DNA from 3 places in the Paenibacillus pasadenensis genome. Region 2 is predicted to be linked to each of the others. Evidence: riboswitches for the same ligand, from Rfam matches in the RefSeq annotation. Region 2 holds a riboswitch; each other region holds the start of a gene.
The links. Region 2 has a riboswitch for cyclic di-AMP ahead of B8V81_RS04605 (C40 family peptidase). Riboswitches for the same ligand answer to the same signal wherever they lie in the genome.

Region 1: linked by a shared signal. The riboswitch ahead of B8V81_RS00125 (resuscitation-promoting factor) and the one ahead of B8V81_RS04605 (C40 family peptidase) in region 2 are both predicted to bind cyclic di-AMP.
Region 3: linked by a shared signal. The riboswitch ahead of B8V81_RS07070 (TrkH family potassium uptake protein) and the one ahead of B8V81_RS04605 (C40 family peptidase) in region 2 are both predicted to bind cyclic di-AMP.

Annotation. Positions count from the first base shown of each region.
Region 1 covers NZ_NFEZ01000001.1:23,336-30,713, reverse strand. The annotation lists gene B8V81_RS00150 (tRNA1(Val) (adenine(37)-N6)-methyltransferase) at 1-375, shown strand, start outside; gene rsmI (16S rRNA (cytidine(1402)-2'-O)-methyltransferase) at 341-1,210, shown strand; gene B8V81_RS00140 (AbrB/MazE/SpoVT family DNA-binding domain-containing protein) at 1,319-1,573, opposite strand; gene B8V81_RS00135 (HD domain-containing protein) at 1,848-3,164, shown strand; gene B8V81_RS00130 (TatD family hydrolase) at 3,178-3,951, shown strand; cyclic di-AMP (ydaO/yuaA leader) riboswitch at 4,132-4,355, shown strand; gene B8V81_RS00125 (resuscitation-promoting factor) at 4,592-5,746, shown strand; gene rnmV (ribonuclease M5) at 5,894-6,442, shown strand; gene rsmA (16S rRNA (adenine(1518)-N(6)/adenine(1519)-N(6))-dimethyltransferase RsmA) at 6,439-7,317, shown strand.
Region 2 covers NZ_NFEZ01000003.1:176,352-183,729, forward strand. The annotation lists gene B8V81_RS04590 (UxaA family hydrolase) at 15-356, opposite strand; gene B8V81_RS04595 (LacI family DNA-binding transcriptional regulator) at 519-1,529, shown strand; gene fosB (metallothiol transferase FosB) at 1,785-2,207, opposite strand; gene B8V81_RS04605 (C40 family peptidase) at 2,306-2,797, opposite strand; cyclic di-AMP (ydaO/yuaA leader) riboswitch at 2,802-2,935, opposite strand; gene B8V81_RS04610 (glycosyl hydrolase family 18 protein) at 3,249-4,559, shown strand; gene B8V81_RS04615 (AraC family transcriptional regulator) at 4,785-5,666, shown strand; gene B8V81_RS04620 (glycoside hydrolase family 27 protein) at 5,790-7,076, shown strand; gene B8V81_RS04625 (CBS domain-containing protein) at 7,320-7,378, opposite strand, start outside.
Region 3 covers NZ_NFEZ01000003.1:803,852-811,229, forward strand. The annotation lists gene sdhA (succinate dehydrogenase flavoprotein subunit) at 1-608, opposite strand, end outside; gene B8V81_RS07055 (succinate dehydrogenase cytochrome b558 subunit) at 636-1,301, opposite strand; gene B8V81_RS07060 (LysR family transcriptional regulator) at 1,548-2,480, shown strand; gene B8V81_RS07065 (potassium channel family protein) at 2,521-3,198, opposite strand; gene B8V81_RS07070 (TrkH family potassium uptake protein) at 3,220-4,572, opposite strand; cyclic di-AMP (ydaO/yuaA leader) riboswitch at 4,643-4,827, opposite strand; gene B8V81_RS07075 (CPBP family intramembrane glutamic endopeptidase) at 5,075-6,697, shown strand; gene uvrC (excinuclease ABC subunit UvrC) at 6,776-7,378, opposite strand, start outside.

The DNA.
Region 1 (7,378 bases), on a different contig from region 2:
CATGTGGCGGCGGCCCGCCATGAGATGAACGGCACGCTCGAAGAGATCGTCGAGCAATGCGCGCGCCTGCTCCGCACCGGGGGGCGAGTCTCCATGGTCCATCGTCCGGGTCGCCTGATCGAGATCGTCTCGGCCATGACCCGTCACAAGCTGGAGCCGAAACGGATCCGTTTCGTCCATCCCCATGCCGGTTCGGAGGCCAACATGGTGCTGATCGAGGCTGTCCGCGGCGGACGCCCGTCCGTGCGCCTGCTTCCGCCGTTGATCGTGTATCAGGACGACGGGCAGTACAGCGACGAGATCATGGACATTTATTTTCATCAAGGAAGGGGGAAGCCGGATGCAGCTGCAGAAGAGCTTCGAACCGACGGATAAAGGAACGCTGTACCTGGTGGCGACGCCGATCGGCAATCTGGAGGACATGACGATGCGGGCGATCCGCATCCTGAAGGAAGCCGCGCTGATCGCGGCGGAGGATACGAGGCAGACGCGCAAGCTGCTCAGCCGCTTCGAGATCGACAACCGCATGGTCAGCTATCACGAGCACAACAAGGCGAGCAGCGGACCGGAGCTGCTGCGGCTGCTCGAGGAAGGGAGCTCGATTGCCCTTGTGAGCGATGCCGGCATGCCGGCGATTTCCGATCCGGGAGCGGATCTCGCGCGCGAGGCGGCCGCTCGGGGCATCCCGGTCGTGCCGGTGCCTGGAGCGAACGCCGCTTTGTCGGCGCTGATCATGTCGGGGCTGTCGACGGAGCGCTTCACCTTTGCGGGATTCCCGCCGCGGGACAAGAAGTCGCTGGAGAAATGGCTGGAGCCGCTGAAGGCGCTGCCGGGAACGCTGCTGCTGTACGAGTCGCCGCATCGCATCCGCAAGACGCTGCCTGCGCTGCTCGAGCGGCTCGGCGACCGGGAGGCGGCGATGATCCGCGAGCTGACCAAGCGCCATGAGGAAGCGGCGCGGGGAAGGCTGTCCGAGCTGATCGCCCATCTGGAGGAGCAGGAGCCGCTGGGCGAATACTGCCTCGTCATCGCCGAGGGGGAGGCGGAGAAAGTCGAGGCCGGCACGGAATGGTGGCATGCGCTGGAGCTCGAGCAGCATGTCGAGCATTATGAGCGTCTTGGCCAGGACCGCAAGGAGGCGATCAAGCAGGCGGCCGCCGACCGGGGCCTCTCCAAGCGCGACGTCTATAATGAAGTCATGCGTAAATAAAAAAAGACCTTCCTGAGCCGCGAGCGGTTCAGGAAGGCAAGTAAGGAGTATAAAAAGGTTAGAAATACCTTGGGTTAAGTTGCTAAAACCTAGTATACCTGATTTATTCTATTTTGTCACAGGGGAAGGCATTTCGGAAAGGCAAGAATTGCAGACGATCTTTCCTTTGAAGTAAGCGACGTTCTCCGCGTTTCCGCAGAAGATGCAGGCAGGCTCGTATTTCTTGAGCATGATGCGCTCTCCGTCCACGTAGATCTCCAGGGCGTCCTTCTCCCCGATTCCGAGGGTGCGGCGCAGTTCGATCGGGATGACGACGCGTCCGAGCTCATCGACTTTACGTACAATTCCGGTAGACTTCATCATAGGGCAACTTAACCCCTTTCGTAGGTTCATGTATCGTCATGTTTCGACAAAAAGCTACTTTTTATGATCCCTATCATACCAACCATTCCCAAAACAGTCAACCTGCCTTTTTGGCCGCGATTCGCGAAGAAATAAGGCATTGCAGGCGGTACAAGGGGTTCCAACTTAGGCTATCTTACTATAGACAAGTTTCAATTGGAAATATATTTGCGACATCATTCGACAAAAACCTGGGGTTTTTGTCGAAACTATGAACAGAAAGCAAGGTGGGGCAATGGCGAGGCTGGAAGAAGAAAAGGTGTTCAAGGATCCTGTCCATAAGTATATCTACGTGCAAGATCAGCTGATCTGGGATCTGATCGATACGCCGGAATTTCAGCGGCTGCGGAGGATCCGCCAGCTCGGCACGACCTACCTGACCTTTCACGGGGCGGAGCATAGCCGCTTCAGCCATTCGCTGGGCGTATATGAGATTACCCGCCGGATCATCTCGCAATTCGAGCGGAGCGAGTACCCGGATTGGCCGAGGGAAGAGAAGCTGCTCTGTCTGTGCGCGGCCCTGCTTCACGATCTGGGGCATGGACCGTTCTCCCACTCGATCGAGGAAGTGATGGAGTTCGACCATGAGGAATGGAGCTGCCATATAATAGAGGGAAAGACGGAAGTGAACCGGCTCCTGCGCACGGTGGAGGCCGATTTTCCGAGCAAGGTGGCCTCGGTCATCCGCAAGAACTACGAGAAGCCGATCGTCGTCAATCTCGTCTCGAGCCAGATGGACGCGGACCGGATGGATTACCTGCTCCGGGACGCCTATTTTACCGGAGCCAACTACGGCACGTTCGATCTGGACCGGATCCTGCGCGTGCTGAGGCCCCATCAGGGGCGGATCGTCGTCAAGGGGAGCGGGATGCACGCGGTGGAGGATTATCTCATGAGCCGGTATCAGATGTACTGGCAGGTGTACTTCCATCCGGTGACCCGCAGCTCGGAGATCATCCTCCGGAAAATCTTGCTTCGCGCCCAGGAGCTGTGCCGCTCGGGCTATCCGTTCGGGTGGATTCCGGATCCGATCGTCAAGCTGTTCCAAGGCCAGCTCGATGTTCCTTCCTACCTGAAGCTCGACGAGGCGCTCGTGCAGACGGCGTTCGTGGCATGGACGGAAGAGGAGGACAAGCTGCTGTCGCAGCTGTGCTCGCGGTTCCTTCATCGCAAATTGTACAAGTATATAACCTTCGAGAAAGAGCATGAATCAGAAGCGCAGCTGTGCTTCGAGGAAATGGCGGCGGCGGGAATGGATCCGGGCTATGAGCTTGAAATTGATTTCCCGTACGATCTTCCTTATCATGTGTATCGATCCGCGACCGAGGGCCTGACCGATGGAGGAAGGGGCAAGCCACCCATCCTGCTGCTCGAGCCGAGCGGAGCCGTAACGGAAATCTCGCTGCGCTCCGATGTCGTTCCCTCGATCACGGGCATGCACCGAGGCCATTACCGCCTGTATTATGATGAAGAAGCCGCCGGACGGATCCGGCATAAGCTGAAGCCGCGTACGGCGGCCCGTCTGGGCTTGGAGCAGAGCGGCGAAGCATGAAAGGAGTCGAACCATGAAAGGAATCATCGACACGCACACCCATATGGACTCACCGAAATTCGACAACGACCGCGCCGAAGCGATTCAGCGCGCGCGGGAAGCCGGCGTGGAGCTGCTGTTCAATGTCGGCTTCAACCGGGAAACGATCCCGACGACGCTGGAGCTTGCCGAATCTTATCCCTTCGTCTACGCCATCGTCGGCTGGCATCCGACCGACACGGCCGATCTGCGCGAGGGCGATCTGGCCTGGATCGAGTCGCTGATGAGCAATCCGAAGGTCGCCGCGCTCGGAGAAATCGGGCTCGATTATTACTGGGACACCTCGCCGAAGGAGGTCCAGCAGCAGGCGTTCCGCGACCAGATCGCGATCGCCAAGCGATGCCGCAAGCCGATCGTCATCCATAACCGCGACGCCCATGAGGATGTCGTCCGCATCCTCCGCGAGGAGAAAGCGGAGGAGGTCGGAGGCATCATGCACTGCTTCTCCGGCAGCTGGGAAACGGCGAAGCAGTGCCTCGACATGAACTTCTACATCTCCTTCGGCGGACCGGTCACGTTCAAAAATGCAAGGGTTCCCAAAGAGGTGCTCGCGCAAGTGCCGATGGACCGATTGCTGCTCGAAACGGACTCTCCTTACCTCGCTCCGCACCCCCATCGCGGCAAGCGGAACGAAACCTCTTTCGTCACGCTCGTGGCCGAAACGGCTGCGGAAATAAAAGGTAAATCTGTAGAAGAAATCGTTTCCATCACATCGGCAAATGCAAGAAAATGTTTCCAAATTTCTTAAAATGGCGTGATATCGGATGAAAAAAGACTTGTGGAGGAGAAAGATTGACCTTTCCTTGAATAAAACGTCCGTCATCGCCCGAAAACCCTCGATTTTGAATCTCAGAGGATTTTATCGTGTCTTTACAATCGCTTGAAGGAAACGGTATGATTCAACACAGAGCTTTGAGTGATGCAGGATTTTCATCATTCGCTTAATCTCCCCGAACGGGGGGAGCGGGGGAACCATCGCAGCAGAAGGGGACGCAAGCCGTACATACCGAAGGGATGACGCTTGACCGCCAGACAAGCTGTACTTTTCCAGGGGTGAATTCGCCGGGACCACGAGCAGGGTCCTTGAGCCGATAGGGCAGCTCTCTTGCCCGAACCCGTCAGCTAACCTCGTAAGCGCATATAAGAGAGATCAACCTCGTGCTCCACTTCCACCTGATCGTGACCACCCGGGAAGCCACGAAACAGATCCTCTGTCGACGGCTTCTTTTTGTTTGAATAATGAATTATACGTCGACATAGGGTTAACGGTGGAGGTGAGGCGAGGCTGCCAGCGGCGTGCTGCTCGGCACGTACAAAACCTAATAGTCGCGTCTTGAATTATCATGCGTAACACGAGGCGGCGGGGCTATGTAAGGAGGACCGAAGAAGTGGGCGCTATCCCTTTAAAGGAAACCCATGTACAACGATCATCCAGCAAGTCTTTCCAATGGCGATGGAAGCATGACAACCTGCGTTTGATTATCCTTAGCATAACGATCTCACTCGCAATGACTTTCATGTTTTTGGTGTTGCTGAAAGGGACGTCGGAAAAAAGCGTCTCTCTGGTGCTGAACGGGCAGGAGAAAATCGTAAGCACGAGCCATTCCTCGCTCCAGCAGCTGCTGGAGGAGCAGGCGATCGCGGTCGGACCGCATGACGAGCTGTCGATTCCGCTCGGCGCCGCGCTTCAGGAGGGCGACCGCATCGTGATCGACCAGGCGGTGCCGGTGACGATTCTTGCCGACGGCAAGGCCCTGCAGGTGAAGACCACCAAAAAGACCGTGGAAGCGGCGATCGGAGAATCCAATATTGCCGTACGGGAGCAGGATAAAGTATTCCCGAGCTCCGAAAGCAAGCTGAAAGCCAACATGACGATCCGCGTCATGAGAATCGACAAGCATCAGATTACGACCAAGCACGACATCCCGTTCACCGTCGTCCGCAAGCAGGACGCTACCCTGGAAAAGGGGCAGCTCAAGATGGTGAAGGCCGGCCAGAACGGCCAACTCGTCAAAACCTTCGAAAAGGTGTACCAGGACGGCAAACTGGTCACGAAGACTCTGCTCGCCAAATCCATGGAGAAACAAGCCGTCAGCAAGGTCGTGGCGGTGGGAACCAAGGAAAAGCCCAAACCGAAGCCAGCGGTCCTGACCGCGGCATCCTCATCTCCAGCCCTAGCTCAGACCAAATCCGGTCTCGATCTCAAAGCCAAGAAAGTTCTCACCAACGTTACCCTGACCGCGTATACCGCCGGATTCGCCTCCACGGGCAAATCCAAAGGCGACCCCGGTTACGGCGTCACCGCCTCCGGAGCGAAAGTGTCCGAAGGGCGCACCATTGCAGTCGACCCGGACGTCATCCCGCTGGGATGGTGGGTGTATATAGAAGGCATCGGCTTCCGCCGCGCCGAAGATACGGGCGGAGCGATCAACGGCAAGAAAATCGACGTGTTCTACGAAAGTGAATCCTACGTGAAAAAATTCGGCAAGAAGCGAGGCTATACGGTCTATGTCCTTGGACCGACCAAGCCGAAGCTGAGCTGATCTTTTGCGAGCGGGCCCGCTGTTTTTCAGCGGCCCGTTTTGGGCGTTTATAAGGAAATAGCGGGGAGTAAGGGACGGCGAAAGGGTCAAAGCTAGTTGTGATCTTTTACCCTGTCGCAAGCAAGCGGAACCAAAGGAGACAAGCCAGTGATCAAGGAAATCATCGTGGTCGAGGGCAAGGACGACACGACGGCGGTCAAGCGGGCCGTCGAGGCCGATACGATCGAGACGAACGGCTCGGCTGTCGGCGAGGAGGTGCTCCGCCGGATCGAGCTGGCGATGGAGCGGCGCGGCGTCATCATCTTCACCGACCCCGACCACGCCGGGGAACGCATCCGCAAGATCGTCTCTCAGCGCATTCCCGGCTGCAAGCATGCGTTCCTGCCTCAGGAGGACGCCCTTTACCGCGGAGACATCGGCGTCGAGAACGCTTCGCCGGAGGCGGTGCGGCGCGCGCTCGCATCCGTGCGTACGGAAGGCGCGGCCGGCGAGCCGGAAATCACCCATGCCGATCTGATGGAGGCGGGGCTGCTCGTCCATCCGGATGCCGCGCGGCGCCGGCTGCTCATGGGCAATCGGCTCGGCATCGGCTATTGCAACGGCAAGCAGTTCATGAAGCGCTGCGCAAGCTTCCGGATCAGCCGGAAGGAGTTCCGCGAGGCGCTGGAGCAGATGAAGGAGGAAATCGGATCATGACCGATGTAGCGACACCGAGAAGGACGAAGGAAATCATCGAGCGGCACGGATTCTCCTTCAAGAAGAGCCTGGGCCAGAACTTCCTGATCGACCCGAACATCCTGAACAAGATCGTGTCGGCCGCAGGGCTCGACAAGACGAAAGGCGCGCTCGAGATCGGTCCCGGCATCGGCGCCCTGACCGAGCAGCTCGCCCGCCAGGCGAAAGCGGTCGCCGCGGTCGAGATCGACCAGCGCCTCATCCCGATCCTGCAGGAGGTGCTCGGAGCGGAGGAGCATGTCTCGGTCGTGCATGCCGACGTGCTGGAGCTCGACCTGCAGCAGCTGTTCCGCGACAAGTTCGCGGAGACGAGCGCGGTCAGCGTCGTCGCCAACCTGCCCTATTACGTGACGACGCCGATTCTGATGAAGCTGCTCGAGCAGCGGCTGCCGCTGGAGAACATCGTCGTCATGATCCAGAAGGAGGTCGCCGAGCGGATGGCGGCGAAGCCGGGCACCAAAGCCTACGGCAGCCTCAGCGTGGCGGTGCAGTACTACGCGGTGCCGGAGCTGGTCTGCATCGTGCCGCATACGGTGTTCATCCCGCAGCCGAACGTCGACTCGGCGGTCATCAAGCTGGCGATGCGGGACAAGCCTGCGGTCGAGGTGGCCGACGAGGACTTCTTCTTCCGCACGGTGCAGGCGTGCTTCGCGCAGCGGCGCAAGACGATCCACAACAACCTGTCGTCCTGGCTCGGCAAAAACCGGCGCGAGGAGCTGACCCGCGTCCTGCAGGAGACGGGCATCGACCCGGTGCGCCGCGGCGAGACGCTCTCGCTGCCGGAGTATGCCGCGCTCGCGGCGGCCCTCGAGCGGGAAGGCCTGAAGCAAGCCTGACCTGATGATTTGAACCCCCCGGTTTCCGATCCGGCTGTCACCATTCGCCCTCATTGCCCAT
Region 2 (7,378 bases):
CCCTTCCGGTTCCCTCATGCTTTTCCTCCTCCTGTTCCAGCAGCCGCGCCGGCCTGGTCGCCGCGTCCGCGGATGCCCTCGATGTTGTGCACATGGACGTGGCGCCCCGCCTCGATTGCCGTCACGGCGCGGCCGATCACTTCGCCGTACTTGCGCACCTCGCCGCCTGCCGCTACGGCCGCGATCGCGATTTTGTGGCCGAACGCGACCGGCTCCGCGACGACGACGCTTCCTTCCCGCCCGCCTGTCTTGTAGCGGATCGTCTCTCCTGCCGCCACATCCCGCAGCGCGGTCGCGACATGGTCGCGGACATCCATGACGATCGCGTCCGCTCCCGCTTCCAACGCATGCTCCATGCCTTCTCCTCCTCTTTGCGCCGGCAGACGACTTGGATCGGCTGGCCGCGCTCCTCGATTTGAGTTATCGGTAACTCAAATGTAAGCGACCTCATGCTTGCTGTCAATAGACCGCATTGGCTACAATGATTGCAGCTTGTAAAAAGGGAACGGAGGAGCTTCATGGTCACCATCTACGACATCGCCCGCGTGGCCGGCGTCTCCGCCATGACAGTGTCGCGGGTCATCAACGATACCGGCCGGATCAGCGAAGCGACGAGAAAGCGGGTCCGGCAGGTGATGGAGGAGCTGCAGTACGTGCCGAACTCCAACGCCCGCAGCCTCGTCCTGCAAAAGACGAATATCCTCTCCCTGCTCATTGCCGACATCGCCAACCCGTTTTATACGACGCTGGCGCGGGGGGCGGAGGATGCGGCCAAGCGGCTTGGCTATCGGCTGCTGTTCGGCAACAGCGACGAGGATTACGGCAAGGAAAAGGACTATGTGGACATGATCCTCTCCACGCGCGTGGACGGCGTGCTGTTCGCTCCGGCCGGCGACGGCTCCGCCCCGCATCTGCGGCTGCTGGAGCAGCACCGCATTCCCTATGTGCTGCTCGACCGGGACGTGCCCGGCATCCAGGCGGACCGCATCCTCGGCGAAAGCCGCGACGGGGCGCGCCGGCTCGTCGAGCATCTGATCGGACTCGGCCACGAGCGCATCGCGCTGGTGAACGGATCGGAGGACGTCTCCACCGCGCGCGAGCGCCATGCGGGCTATCGGGACGCGCTCAAGCTGAACGACCTCCCGTATGACGAGACGCTCGTCCGCCATCTCGACTATTCGGACGGCTTCAATCCGAGCGATCTCGACCCACTGCTGGCGTTGAGCTCCCCGCCGACGGCCATTTTTGCCGCCAACAACTTCCTCGCGCTCGGCGTCATCCAGTCGCTGCGCGAGCGCGGCCTGGCTGTGCCGGACGATCTGTCGGTCGTCTGCTTCGACGATCTCGGCTTCGCCAGCATTTTGAGTCCGTTCCTGACGGTGGCCGCGCAGCCGGCCTATCAGTTCGGCGCGCTCGGCCTGGAGCGCCTCGTCGACCGGATCGAAAACGGCGACGGCAGCGGCCCGCGCACGCTCATCCTGCCGGCGGAGCTGATCGTGCGCTCGTCGAGCCGCAAGCGAGAGCGATGAAAGCAGCTGCGCGGTAGGCCTGGAGCCTGGAGCGGCGCTGCCGTTCGCGAATCCGAGCGGCGAGAAGCCGCGGCTCTGCCGTTCGCGAACCCGAGGAGCGAGAGGCTGCGGCGCCAGAGGCGGCCATGCGACAAGGGGCTGTCCCGACGTCCGTTTCACGGATGCCGGGACAGCCCCTTGTTCCTTTCTGTCCGCGAGCGAGGCTTCTAAGCGCTAACGAAACGACTGCGCGGGCCTATGAGCCATGCGGAGCCTCTAGTCAAAAAACTCCATATGCGGCTTGGTCTGGCGATAATAGGCCATCCGGTCCGCCAGCGTGCCGGTATGGAATTCGAACTTGTGGCCGTCGGGGTCTGCGAAGTAGACCGAGCGCCGGTCACGCTCGTCCCGCTCCCGTCCCGGCAAGATGTCCGCGCCGATGCGCCGCAGCCGGGACACCGCCTCGTCGAACTCCTCCTCTTTAATGGAAAAGGCGATATGCGTATAAGACAGACGGATCTCCTCGCGCGGGAGATCCTTTTCTTCGTTCAAGGCGAGCCACAGACCGTCCAGATCGAAATAAGCGGTCGACCGTCCGCGCACGAGCAGCTTCGCGCCGAACGCCTCCCGATAGAACGCGATCGACCGCTCCAGCGACGAGACGCTGAACAGCAGATGATTAAGGCCTTGCAGCTTCATGATGGACTCCTCCTCCTCCTGTATCGCCAACGGCTCCCCTGCGGGTCCGGATGCAAAAAGTCCCGGCAGCCAAGCTGCCGGGACTTCAACGACCATGCTTATTCTTCGCCGGCGACGTCCTCGCCGTCGTCCTCGCCGATCATCTTGCTGTAGTCCTCGCCGGTGACGACGCGGCGGGCGGTGACGTACCGCTTGGCGTAGTAGGAATCGCTCAGCTTCGTGTAGCGCACGCCCTTGCTGGAGGCGTGGGCGAACTTGCCGTCGCCGACGTAGATGCCGGCATGCGAGATGCCGCGGCCGCTCGTATTGAAGAAGACGAGATCGCCGGGACGAAGATCGTCCTTGTCCACTTTGGAGCCGACCTGAGCCTGCGACTTGGACGTGCGGGGCAGCTTGACGTCGAACTGGTTGAAAATATGGCGGACGAAGCCGGAGCAGTCGAAGCCGGCTGTCGTCGTGCCGCCGTATTTGTAAGGCGTGCCGATGACTTTTTTGATCGCGCTGTCGAGATCCGGCGTATTCGCGAACGCGCTGCTGCTGAACGTCAGAAGCAGAACCAGGCCAAGCATGGACAGGATGACTTTCTTCACAAGTTGCTTCTCCCTTCGGATGCCTACGAAGTTAGCTGTGGGTTCGGTTGAAGGTTCCCTAGAATCCTCTCTTGCAAGATTCATTCACCCGGTATGGTTCCCCCGTTTTTCTTCTCGAAAATTCGGCATGATGATTCATCATTTTTATTAAAGGTTAATATTCGTAGTTTTTTGTCGAATCCCTGCCCGGGAAATATTAGAAGTCCCTCATCAAATCCCTTACTTTTCTCATAAATCAGCCTAGGCCCTTCTGCTCATATCATCGAATGGACGCGATTTTCGCCCCTGTCCTCCTGCCCAGAGGAAGAAATGGATATTTCCCCCTGCCATTCTGAGAAACTATCCTTTAAGCGTTATGAATTTAATAGGATAATAGTGGAACTCTTCGAGTGAAAGGAGGCCGCCTGCCGAATTCCGCTTTTTTATCCTACTTTTGAAAAGGAGGACTTTCATGTCCGCAAAATCCCGCACTTCCACCCCCCGCTTCCAGGCTTTGCGCGCGCTGCTGCTCGCCGTGTTCCTGATCGGCTCGATCGTGCCGGGCTCGCTCGCCGTCCGCACCGCCCATGCCGCCGATGCCTGCACCGGCGTCTCCGCCTGGTCGGCCTCGGCGATCTACACCGCGGGCCAGAAAGCCGTGTACAGCAGCACGCTGTACGAAGCGAAGTGGTGGACGACGAACGAGCGCCCCGACCTGTCCGGCCCATGGGGCGCATGGAAATCGCTCGGCGCCTGCTCGTCCGCTCCGACTCCGACGCCGACTCCGACCAAGACGCCTTCGCCTAGCGCGACGCCGACTCCGACGCCCGGCGCTCCGGGCGGCAAGATTACCGGCGCCTACGTCGCCGACTGGCATTTCCCGAACGTGAGCACCGTGCCGGCCGAAAAGCTGACGCATGTGTTCTACGCCTTCGCCGACGTGGCCAACAACGGCGTGAGCGGCGGCGACGCCTCCAAGCTCGCCCAGCTGACGACGCTGCGCAGCAAAAATCCGAGCCTGAAGGTGCTCGTCTCCGTCGGCGGCTGGGGCCGCTCGCAAGGCTTCGCCGGCGCGGCCTCGACCGACGCCAGCCGGACGGCGTTCGCGAACAGCGCCCTTTCCTACATCCGCGCCAACAAGCTGGACGGCGTCGACATCGACTGGGAATACCCGGCCGCCGGCGACAAGCAGAACTATACGCTGTTCATCCAAAAGCTCCGTTCGGTGCTTGACGCAGGCAGCGCAGCGGACGGCCGAGGCAGCAACAAGTACCAGCTGACCGCCGCCGTAGGCGCTTCGGACTACGGCCTCGGCAACATCGACATCGCCGCCGTGCAGCCGTCGTTCGACTTCCTGAACGTGATGACCTACGACATGCAGGCCGGCTCGGGCACGCATCATACGGCGCTTTACAACTCCTCGCGCGCCAGCTACAGCGTCGACACCGCCGTCAAGCTGCTCAAGAGCAAGGGGCTGCCCGCGTCCAAGCTGGTCATCGGCGGCGCGTTCTACTCCCACGGCACGGCCGACTATACGTACGACGAGCTCAAGGCCGGCTTCATCAACAAAAACGGCTGGACGCGCCAATGGGACGATGCGGCCAAGGCTCCGTATCTGACGAACAGCGGCGGCGGCTTCCTCAGCTACGACGACACGCAGTCGCTAGCCGAAAAGGTCAAGTACCTGAAAGCGAACAGCCTCGCGGGCATCATGTTCTGGGAGTACGGGCAGAACTTGGACGGCGAGCTGCTGGGAGCGATCCACACGGCGCTGAATTCCTGACCGCCTCGCCCGGCATGACGGCAGGCGCGGAGAAATGCCGCTGGTCCAAACGGACCTGCGGCATTTTCGCCTTTTCGCCTGCCGCGGCTCGCTTGACGCGCGGACGCATCGTCTCCGGCGGCTTGCCGCCGCTCGTTTTTCTCCCAAGCGCCTACCGCAGGTGGACAGCGCCGCCCGTCCGCTTTACGATGGATTCATTCAGCATGGAGGAAGGGACGGGCGCATATGGCGAGAAACGAGGGCTACGGCATCTACGGGTTCCGCTTCCAGGAGAGCGCGGAGCTGCCGCTTTGCAGCCTGTTCGCGGTCGGCCGTGAGGCGATCGACTCGACGGACTACGACTGGGACGGGGAGAAGAGGACCGACGGCCCGCTCCTGCTTTTCCAATATACGACGAGCGGCGAAGGAATCTACGAGAGCGGCGGCGAACGCCGGCTGGCGGCGGGAGAAGCGTTCATGACGGAAATTCCCGGGCGTCACCGCTACCGCTATCCGGGAGGAAAGGAGCCGTGGGAGTTCTATTTCGTTCTCCTCCGGCCGACGCATGCGCAGGGCTTGTGGGACTACGTCAAAAGCAGGACCGGCCCCTTTCCCCGCCTGTCGGCGGACAGTCCGCCGATCCTGCTGCTGCGCGATCTGTTCCAGCGCGCCAGCGCGGGCGGAATATCCGATCCGTTCGTCGCCTCCTCCTGCGTGCACGCCTTTCTCGTCGAGCTCTGCCGCTGGGCGTCGACCGGCGCCCGGCCGGAGACGGACTGGCCCGCTGCGATCCGCGAAGCGGCCGACTGCATGCGGACGCGCTATGCCGACATGATCAGCCAGCATGAGCTGGCCGACCGAGTCGGCTTGTCCCGATTCCACTTCGTCCGCAGCTTCGCCCGCCATGCCGGCGTGACGCCGGCGCAGTACCTCGCCCGCGTGCGCATCCAGAAGGCCGTGGAGCTGCTCGGCTCGACGGACTGGAGCATCGAGCGGATCGGCGCGGCTGTCGGCTACAGCAGCGGCAGCTATTTCATCAAGGCGTTCCGCAGGCTGACCGGCCGGACGCCGGGCTCGTTCCGCCTGGGCGGCGAAGGGCTTCCCTACAGCCGCATCTTTTTCGACTGATCCTCTCGGAGCAAGACAGCAATTTCATGCTATTGCCTGCGTGAAATTGTCGTAGTTGGCGCCGGGACGCGTCGAGTATAGTTCAAGAAAGAACGCTGCTTGATGCGAAAACAGGAGGAAACGATGAGCCATCTGAACCTCGCGCCGACCCCGCCCATGGGCTGGAACAGCTGGGACTGCTACGGCGCAGCCGTCACCGAGCAAGAAATCCGCGGCAACGCGGAATACATGGCCGAGCGGCTGAAGCCGTTCGGCTGGGAGTACGTCGTCGTCGACATCCAGTGGTACGAGCCCGGAGCGAGCAGCTCCCTCTACCGCAAGTTCGTTCCACTGGAGATGGACGGCCATTCCCGCCTGATGCCCGCCGCGAACCGCTTTCCGTCCGCCGCCGGCGGCAAAGGCTTCCGTCCGCTCGCCGATTACGTGCACGGGCTCGGCTTGAAGTTCGGCATCCACATCATGCGCGGCATCCCCCGCCAGGCAGTCCATGCCGCGTCCCCGATCCTCGGCAGCGAGGCGACGGCGCGCGACATCGCGCATCCGAACTCGATCTGCCCGTGGAACACCGACATGTACGGCGTCGATCCGCGGCACGAAGGCTCGCAGGCGTACTACGACTCGCTGTTCGAGCTGTATGCGGAGTGGGGCGTCGACTTCGTCAAGGTCGACGACATCGCCGCGTCCCGGCTGTACGGCGCCCATCTCGAGGAGATCGCGCTGATCCGGCGGGCGATCGACCGCTGCGGGCGGCCGATCGTGCTGAGCCTGTCGCCCGGACCCGCGGCGGTCGAGCAGGCCGAGCAGCTCAAGGCCGGAGCGAATCTATGGCGCATCACCGACGACTTTTGGGACCGCTGGGAGCTGCTGCTCGACATGTTCGACCGCTGCGAGCGGTGGCAGGGCCTCGGAGCGGACGGCGCCTGGCCGGACTGCGACATGCTGCCGCTCGGCCATATCGGCATCCGCTCCGTCGACGGAGGCGGCGCCGACCGGCTGACCCGCTTCACGCGGGACGAGCAGGTGACGATGATGACGCTCTGGTGCCTGTTCCGCTCGCCGCTGTTTTTCGGAGGCGAGCTGCGCGACAACGACGCGTGGACGAACAGCCTGCTGACGAACCGCGACGTGCTGCGCCTGCACCGGAGCAGCAGCGGCGCCCGGCTGGTCAAGCGCGAGGGCGGCTCGATCGTCTGGGCGGCGGACGGCGACGGCGGCAGCTTGTACGCGGCGCTGTTCAACGTCGGCGAGCGGGCGGCGGCCGTCGAGGCGACGCTCGCCGAGCTCGGAGGCGCCGGCGCCTTCACGGCCAAGGAGCTGTGGAGCGGCCGGTCCGCCGAGCTTGCGGACGGCCGGCTGAGCGCCGAGCTGCCTCCGCACGGAGCGGCGCTGTACCGGCTCGATCCCGCCTAGCGGGGAGGCAGTCCGTGGTTCAGGCCGCGGGCTGAGCGGGCTGCGCCGGGGCGATCCTGCCGGCGGGAAGCCGGCCCGAGCGGGCTGCGCTGCGGCGATCCTGCCGGCGGGAAGCCGGACCGAGCGGCGGGCCGCCCTCGCATGGAACGGCGCTCGGCTCGGCTTGATCCCGCTTCGGCGGGCGCTGCGGACGCAAAAAAGGTGGAAGGGAAGCCGGCTCGGCCGGTTCTCCTTCCACCTTTTTCAGCTTTCCTCGGTCAAATAGCTGCCGAAGGAATGCCGGATGACATCGCCGCGGCTGA
Region 3 (7,378 bases), 630 kb from region 2:
AAAATGATGCCGGGGCCGCCGGTCGCCAGGATGACCGCGTCCGCGCGGAAGGAGACGACCTCCATCGTGCGCAGGTCCTGGCCGGTGATGCCGCGGCAGACGCCGTCGTCGTCGAGCACCGCGCCCATGAACTCGAAATGCTCATGCTTGCTGACGAGGCCGGCGGCCTCCCAGCGGCGAACCTGCTCGTCCAGCGCGTACAGCAGCTGCTGGCCGGTCGTCGCGCCCGCGAACGCCGTGCGGTGGTATTGCGTGCCGCCGAAGCGGCGGAAGTCGAGCAGGCCCTCCGGCGTGCGGCTGAACATGACGCCCATGCGGTCCATCAGGTGGATGATGCCGGGAGCGGCCTCGCACATCGCCTTGACCGGAGGCTGGTTGGCGAGGAAGTCGCCGCCGTAGACCGTATCGTCGAAGTGCTCCCAAGGAGAGTCGCCTTCGCCCTTCGTATTGACGGCTCCGTTGATGCCGCCTTGCGCGCACACGGAGTGCGAGCGTTTTACGGGCACCAGGGAGAACAGGTTGACGTGGACGCCGGCTTCGGCCGCCTTGATCGTGGCCATGAGCCCGGCCAGTCCGCCGCCGACGACGATGATGTTGTTTTTAGCCATGTGAGTGGGTCCTCCTTCTCTATCGTGTTATCCGATCCAGGTCCGTACGGCCGCTGCCGTCTCCGCGAACTCGTCGCTGCGGAAGGCCGCGATCGAGAGCAGGAACAGAGCCGACACGATGACGAAGACGCCCATCCAGATGTAGGAGGAGATGCGCTGCGCGCGCGGGCCGACGGTGATGCCCCAGCTCACGAGGAAGGACCACATGCCGTTGGCGAAGTGGAAGACGGCGGCCAGGACGCCGATCGTGTACAGGACGACGCTGACCGGATTCGTGAAGATCTCATGCATCTGATGGCCGAGCTGTTCATGCGTCAGCTCGCCGATCAGCACCTGGTAGCGGGTCTGATAGACATGCCATACGATGAAGATGAACGTAATGACGCCCGACAGGCGCTGAAGCGTGAACGCCCAGTTGCGTCCGTATTGGAAGCGGGAGTTGTTCCAGTTCGACTGGTAGGCGACGTAAAGGCCGTATACCCCGTGGAAGATCAGCGGCAGGAAGATGCCGAAAATCTCCAGGAAGAAGATCAGCGGCAAGCCGTTGAGCATCTCGACGCTTTCGTTGAACCCTTCCGGGCCTCCCTCGAACGCCGAGTAGTTGGTGATGGCGTGATTCACGAGGAACAGGGCGAGCGGAACGACCCCGAGCAGCGAGTGGAGCTTGCGCGCCAAATAGGAATTTCCTTTCATAAATAATGCGTTCTCCTTTCCAGCCGTTTGAATGCGTAATCATCGTCAGGGACAAACCTTATCCATTTTACAGCCCGTTCTTGGGAGCGTCAACAATTCACGACAGCATCCGACTTCAGGACGGACACAGATTAGCCACAGTTCCCATCGTACCCTTTTTTCGCTTATAAAGATATTGTTTATTTTTTATACAATGTTATAACATAGGAGCATAAGCAAATCGGATCGCCGAAAGGATGGAACGCGATGCAGGAAGATCTTCAGCTGTTCGCCGTCATCGTCGAGCAGTCGAGCATGAACAAGGCGTCGGCGCTGCTCAACCTGTCGCAGCCCGCCCTCTCGCGCAAGATCGCCAAGCTCGAGGAGGAGCTCGGAGCGCCGCTGTTCCGCCGCGTCGGACGCCGCCTGGAGCTGACGCGCATCGGAGAGCTGACGTACGACTACGCCGTGCAGCTGCGCCAGATGCATCGGCAGTATCTGCTCACGCTGGCCGAGTTCAAGCAGACCCACCGCTTCACGCTGACGATCGGCGCCAGCCTGACGACGCTGCAGACGACGCTGCCCGACCTCATCCAGGCGCTGACCGCCAGCCATCCCGAGATCGACATCAAGGCCGTGACCGGCAAGACCCACGAGATCGTCTCGCTCGTCCGGGACCGGAAAATCGAGCTCGGCCTTGTGGCATCCGTCATCGACGATCCGCAGCTGCACTGCGTGAAGCTGTTCGACGACCATCTCGAGCTCGTGCTGCCGCGCGGGCGCATGCTGTCCGACAAGCTCGCGATCGGCGACCTGAACGGGCTGCCGATGATCCTGTTCTCCAAGGGAACCTGGTTCCGCACGCTTACCGACGAGCTGTTCGACAAGTTCCGCCTGCATCCCGACGTGCGCATGGAGATCGACTCCTTCGAGGCGATCCTGCGCCTGCTGCATACATGCGGAGCGGCGACGCTGCTGCCGCGATCGTACATCCGGCCGCAGATGGCGGAGGACAACGACCTCATGCTCGTGCCGCTGCCGGAGCTGAAAAAGACTCGGCGCACGACCTCGCTCATCCACGGCGATCCGTCGCTGCTCGAGCCTGTCGTCCGCCAATGGATCGCGGAAGCGGCGGCCGGCTACGCGGCGCGTTCAGGCTTGCCGCTGAGCGCCCGCAGCGGCCTGCCGGGCCAGCCGTAGCCGCTTGCCGGCTCGGTCCGCCGCAGCCGGATGCCCTCAGTCAGCGCTCGCTGACCATGTTCTCGAAGTCCTCGATCCCCTCGTTCGTGCCGATGACGACCATGACGTCGCGCTCGGCCAGCACCTGCTCGGCCTTGGGCGCGATGATGATGCCTTGCGGCTTGTTGACGGCTACGATGCTGCAGCCGAACCGCTTGCGCGGATCGATGTCGGCGAGCGTCTTGCCCGCCAAGCAGCGCGGCACGGACAGCTCCGCCACGGAGTAATCGGAGCTCAGCTCGATGTAGTCGAGCAGGTTCGGCGAGACGAGCTGATGGGCGACGCGGATGCCCATATCGCGCTCGGGATAGATGACCCGATCGGCGCCGAGCTTCTCCAGCACGCGCCCGTGCAGCTCGCTGACCGCCTTGACGACGACCTTTTTGACCCCGGCGTCCTTGACGAGGATCGCCGTCATGATGCTGGCCTGGATATCCCCGCCGATGGCGACGATGCAGCAGTCGAAATTGCGGATGCCGAGCGCGCGCAGAGCCTCCTCGTCCGTCGAGTCCGCGCAGGCGGTATGCGTGAGCGTGCCGCTCAGATCGTCGACGAGCTCCTCGCTGCGGTCGATGCCGAGCACCTCATGGCCGAGCTGCACGAGCTCCTTGCCGAGGCTGGATCCGAAACGGCCCAGTCCGATGACGCAGAATTGACTTCCTTTGGCTCCCTTACCCATTGTCTCTCTTTCTTTCCTTTCCTATCCGATGATGATCTTGCCTTCCGGATGCTTGTAATATTCCTTGCTGGCCTTGGGCCGGAGAGCGTACGCCATCGTCAGCGGGCCGAGCCTGCCGGCGAACATGACGAAGCTGATCACGAGCTTGCTGACATCCTGCAGCCCCGGCGTAATGCCGGTGCTCAGCCCGACCGTGCCGAACGCCGACACCGTCTCGAACAGGATGCGCAGGAAGTCGCGGTCCTCGAGCGTGCAGAGCACCATCGTCGAGGCGAGCACGATGGCGATCGACAGCATCGTGATCGTCAGCGCCTTGAGGATGCGCTCCTTGGCGAGCCGGTAGCGGAACAGCACGATGTCCTCCTTGCCCCGGAGCATCGCCCACATCGCCGCCGCGAGCGTCATGAACGTCGTCGTCTTGATGCCGCCGCCGGTCGAGCCGGGCGACGCTCCGATGAACATGAGGAGGATCATGAAGAACAGGCTCGCCTGGGTCAGCGCTCCGATGTCCACCGAGTTCGGTCCGGCGGTGCGCGTCGCGACCGATTGGAACAGCGACGCGAGCAGCTTGCCGCCGAGGTCGAGCGGTCCCATCGTGCCGGCATTCCCGTATTCGAACAGGAAGATGACGGCCGTCCCGAGCGCCACCAGGCCGCCGCTTGTCAGCAGCACGACCTTGGAGTGCAGCGTCAGCCGCCGATGCCTGCGGAAGTCGACCAGATCGGACAGGACGATGAAGCCGAGGCCGCCGAGGATGACGAGCGAGACGGTGACGAGATTGACGAGCGGATCCGCGACATAGGCGGTCATGCTGCTGTAGTTGCCCATGATGTCGAAGCCGGCGTTGTTGAACATGGACACCGCATGGAAGATGCCGTAATAGACGGCCTGCCCGGGCGGCATGTCGGACAGGAAGCGCAGCGCATACAGCAGCGCGCCGCAGCCCTCGATGACGAGCGAGTACAAAAGGACGCGGCGGATCAGCCGTACGATGCCCTCCATCGAGCCTTGGTTCATCGCCTCCTGCAGCAGCAGCCGCTCCTTGAGCGAGATGCGCTTGCGCAGCACGAGCGCGAACAGCGTCGCCATCGTCATGAAGCCGAGTCCGCCGATCTGGATCATCACCAGGATGATGAGCTGGCCCGCCAGCGAATAATGCGTTCCGGTGTCGACGACGACGAGGCCCGTGACGCAGGTAGCGGATGTCGCCGTGAACAGCGCGTCGATCCAGCGCGTCCTCAGGCCGTCCGCGGTCGCGAACGGCTGCATCAGCAGCAGCGAGCCGAGCGCGATGATGAAAGCGAAGCCGGCGATCAGAATCCTCGGCGGGGAAGGGATGAGCAGCTGCCTCAGCTGCAGCCTCCAAGCGGTCATAGGCGGCCATTCTCCTTTTTTTGCACACGACAAATAGGCACCGGAAACACCCGGTGCCCAGCGCCTGTGTGAGTCCTGTCATGGAAGCCTCCGAGGTTAGCTGACGGATTCGGGCGTGACGGCCGCCCTATCCCCCCGGAAAAGTTCCGAGCGGAATTCACCCCTGCGGATCGGCTGTCCGGCTCCACGAGCCGCCGTCCGCGCTGGTTCCCCCGTTCCCGGCGCTTGTCGTCCGGAATTCGGCAGTTTAAAGTTCTATAGGATCGGATTTGATTATATAGGATAAAGGACAGGTTACCAAATGCGTCCGCAGGCGTTGGCGGCCGATTTGCTTCGTTTTTGGAGGCTGGCGGACATTGCGGAGGATGCTAGCCCCTCCGCGCTCGCTCTTTTGCCCGCTGGCTCGTCCGCGCGGCCGGGCGGCATGGATAAAAGGAAAGCCGCTGTGGTAAGGTTAAACCATGGATCCAACCAGGCAGCGCCATCAGCAAGGAGGACTTCGATGAATTCATCCCATCTTGACCAGGCTTTTCGAAGATACGTTTGGTGTGGCGCAATCGGAGCCGCTTTATTCCTGCTGCTGCAGGTCATCCCCTCGGCAGCCGGAGTCGGCGCGGAGAGCGAGCCGGTCCACCCGGTCAGCCGCGGGCAGGCGATGGCGGCTGCGGCCGACTTTGCCCAGAAGCAGCTGCGCGCGCTGCCCCAGAACGCCCACGCGGTCCATCAGGCCGACAGGCTGATGGCGGGCTATGTGGCGAAGGAGAAGCTGGGCAAGACGCTGGACAGCAGCGCCGGACTCAAGGTGCCCGTCGATGTCTGGCAGGTGACGCAGAACTTCGACGACGGCCGGCGGCTGCTCGTCGAGATCGGCATGACGAGCGGCAAGCTCGTCGGCTGGAAGCAGGTGCTCGGTCCGACCGGAGGCGACGGAGGAAGCTCCGCGCTGGAGGGCGAGGCGCTGGACCGGACGGTCCAGCGACAGGCCGACGAGCTCGGACTCGGCCAGCTGCGACGCTCGGGCCCGGCCAAAGAGGGCTCCGTCCGCTACGAGGCGGCGGCGATCACCGTCGGCGAAGCGGGCCTGATCGTCCTCGCCGCCGGCGAGCGCCTGGAGGGCGAGATCAGGCTGACCCGCTTCCAGCCCGTCTACGAGGTCCCTGCCTCCTACGCCGCCTATACGATGGAGCAGGACCGGCTCGGCGAGCAATTGTCGCTGCTCGGCAATCTGCTGCCGTCCGGTATCATGACGCTGCTGGCCATCGTCTACGCCATCGTCATGAGGCGCTTCACGTCGTTCCGCCGGGGCTGGGCGCTGGCGCTGGTCTTCCTCGCCTTCTACACAATCAACAACTTCAATCTGCTGGACGGCTTGCGGGCGATCTACGGGGGCGAGGTCAACGCAGAGCTGGCGGCGATGGCCCAGCTCGTCTTCATGACGGCGCTCACCTTCGTCATGGCGGTCGGAGCGTACTTCTCGCTCGTGGCCGGAGACGGGCTGTGGCGAGCCCAGGGCCGGCCGCTCTGGACCGCCGGCTCGGAGCCCGGCTTCGGAGCCGAGGCGTGGAGCGCGATGAAGCTTTCCTACGCGTTCGCCTTCCTGCTGCTCGGCCTGCAGACGCTCATCCTCGGCGGTCTCTCGGCCGCCACAGGCGCCTGGGCGACGACGGACGTGACCCAGTCGCCGTACAACATGGCGGCGCTCTGGCTCATGCCGCTGCTCGCATGGTGCGCCGCCATCCAGGAGGAGGCGGTGTACCGGCTGTTCGGCATCGGCCTGCTGATGAAATGGATCAAAAATCCGTTCCTCGCCTCGCTCATCCCGACGGTGATCTGGGCGCTCGGCCATGTCACCTACCCGATCTATCCGTCGACGACGAGGCTCATCGAGCTGACGATCCTCGGCCTGCTGTTCTCGTACCTGTTCCTGAAATTCGGCTTCTTCACCGCCGTCTTCACCCATGCGGTCATGAACAGCGTGCTCATGTCGATGTCCCTGTTCATGACCGGCCGTCCGGCCGAGACGGTCGCCGGCGTCATCTACATCGTCGCGCCGATCGCCGTCGCGTGGCTGATGCGGCGGTACGGCCTGCAAAGGCGCGCGGCCGCCTATCCGCCGCCGGCCTGACGCGGCCGGCGCAGACGAAAAAGACGAAGCGGACTCCCTCCCGCTTCGTCTCTTTTTGCTGGCCGGCCGCCCTCGCCGCTACTCCTCGCGCAGCGCCTCGACGATGCGCTCTGCGAGCTTGTCGCCGATGCCGAGCGGACGGAAGTCCTCGGCCTTCGCCTCGCGGATCTTCTTGAGCGAGCCGAAATGCCGCAGCAGCTGCTTGCGCCGCTTCTCCCCGATGCCGGAAATCGAGTCGAGGCGCGACTCGGTCATCGACTTGCCGCGCTGCTCGCGGTGGAACGAGATCGCGAACCGGTGCACCTCGTCCTGGATGCGCTGCAGCAGGTAGAACTCCTGGCTGTCGCGCGGCAGCGTCACCGGCTCGGGCGGGTCGCCGACCATGAGCTGCGCCGTCTTGTGCTTGGCGTCCTTGACGAGACCGCATACCGGCACCTGCAGCCCGAGCTCGTTCTCGAGGATGTCGTTGGCCGCGCTGATCTGACCCCGCCCGCCGTCGACGACGATCAGATCCGGCAGCGGCAGCCCTTCCTTGAGCACCCGCTCGTAGCGCCTGCGGATGACCTCGCGCATCGTCTCGTAGTCGTCCGGCCCTTGCACCGTGCGCACCTTGTATTTGCGATACTCCTTCTTGTCCGGCTTGCCGTCGGTGAACACGACCATCGCGGATACCGGGTTCGT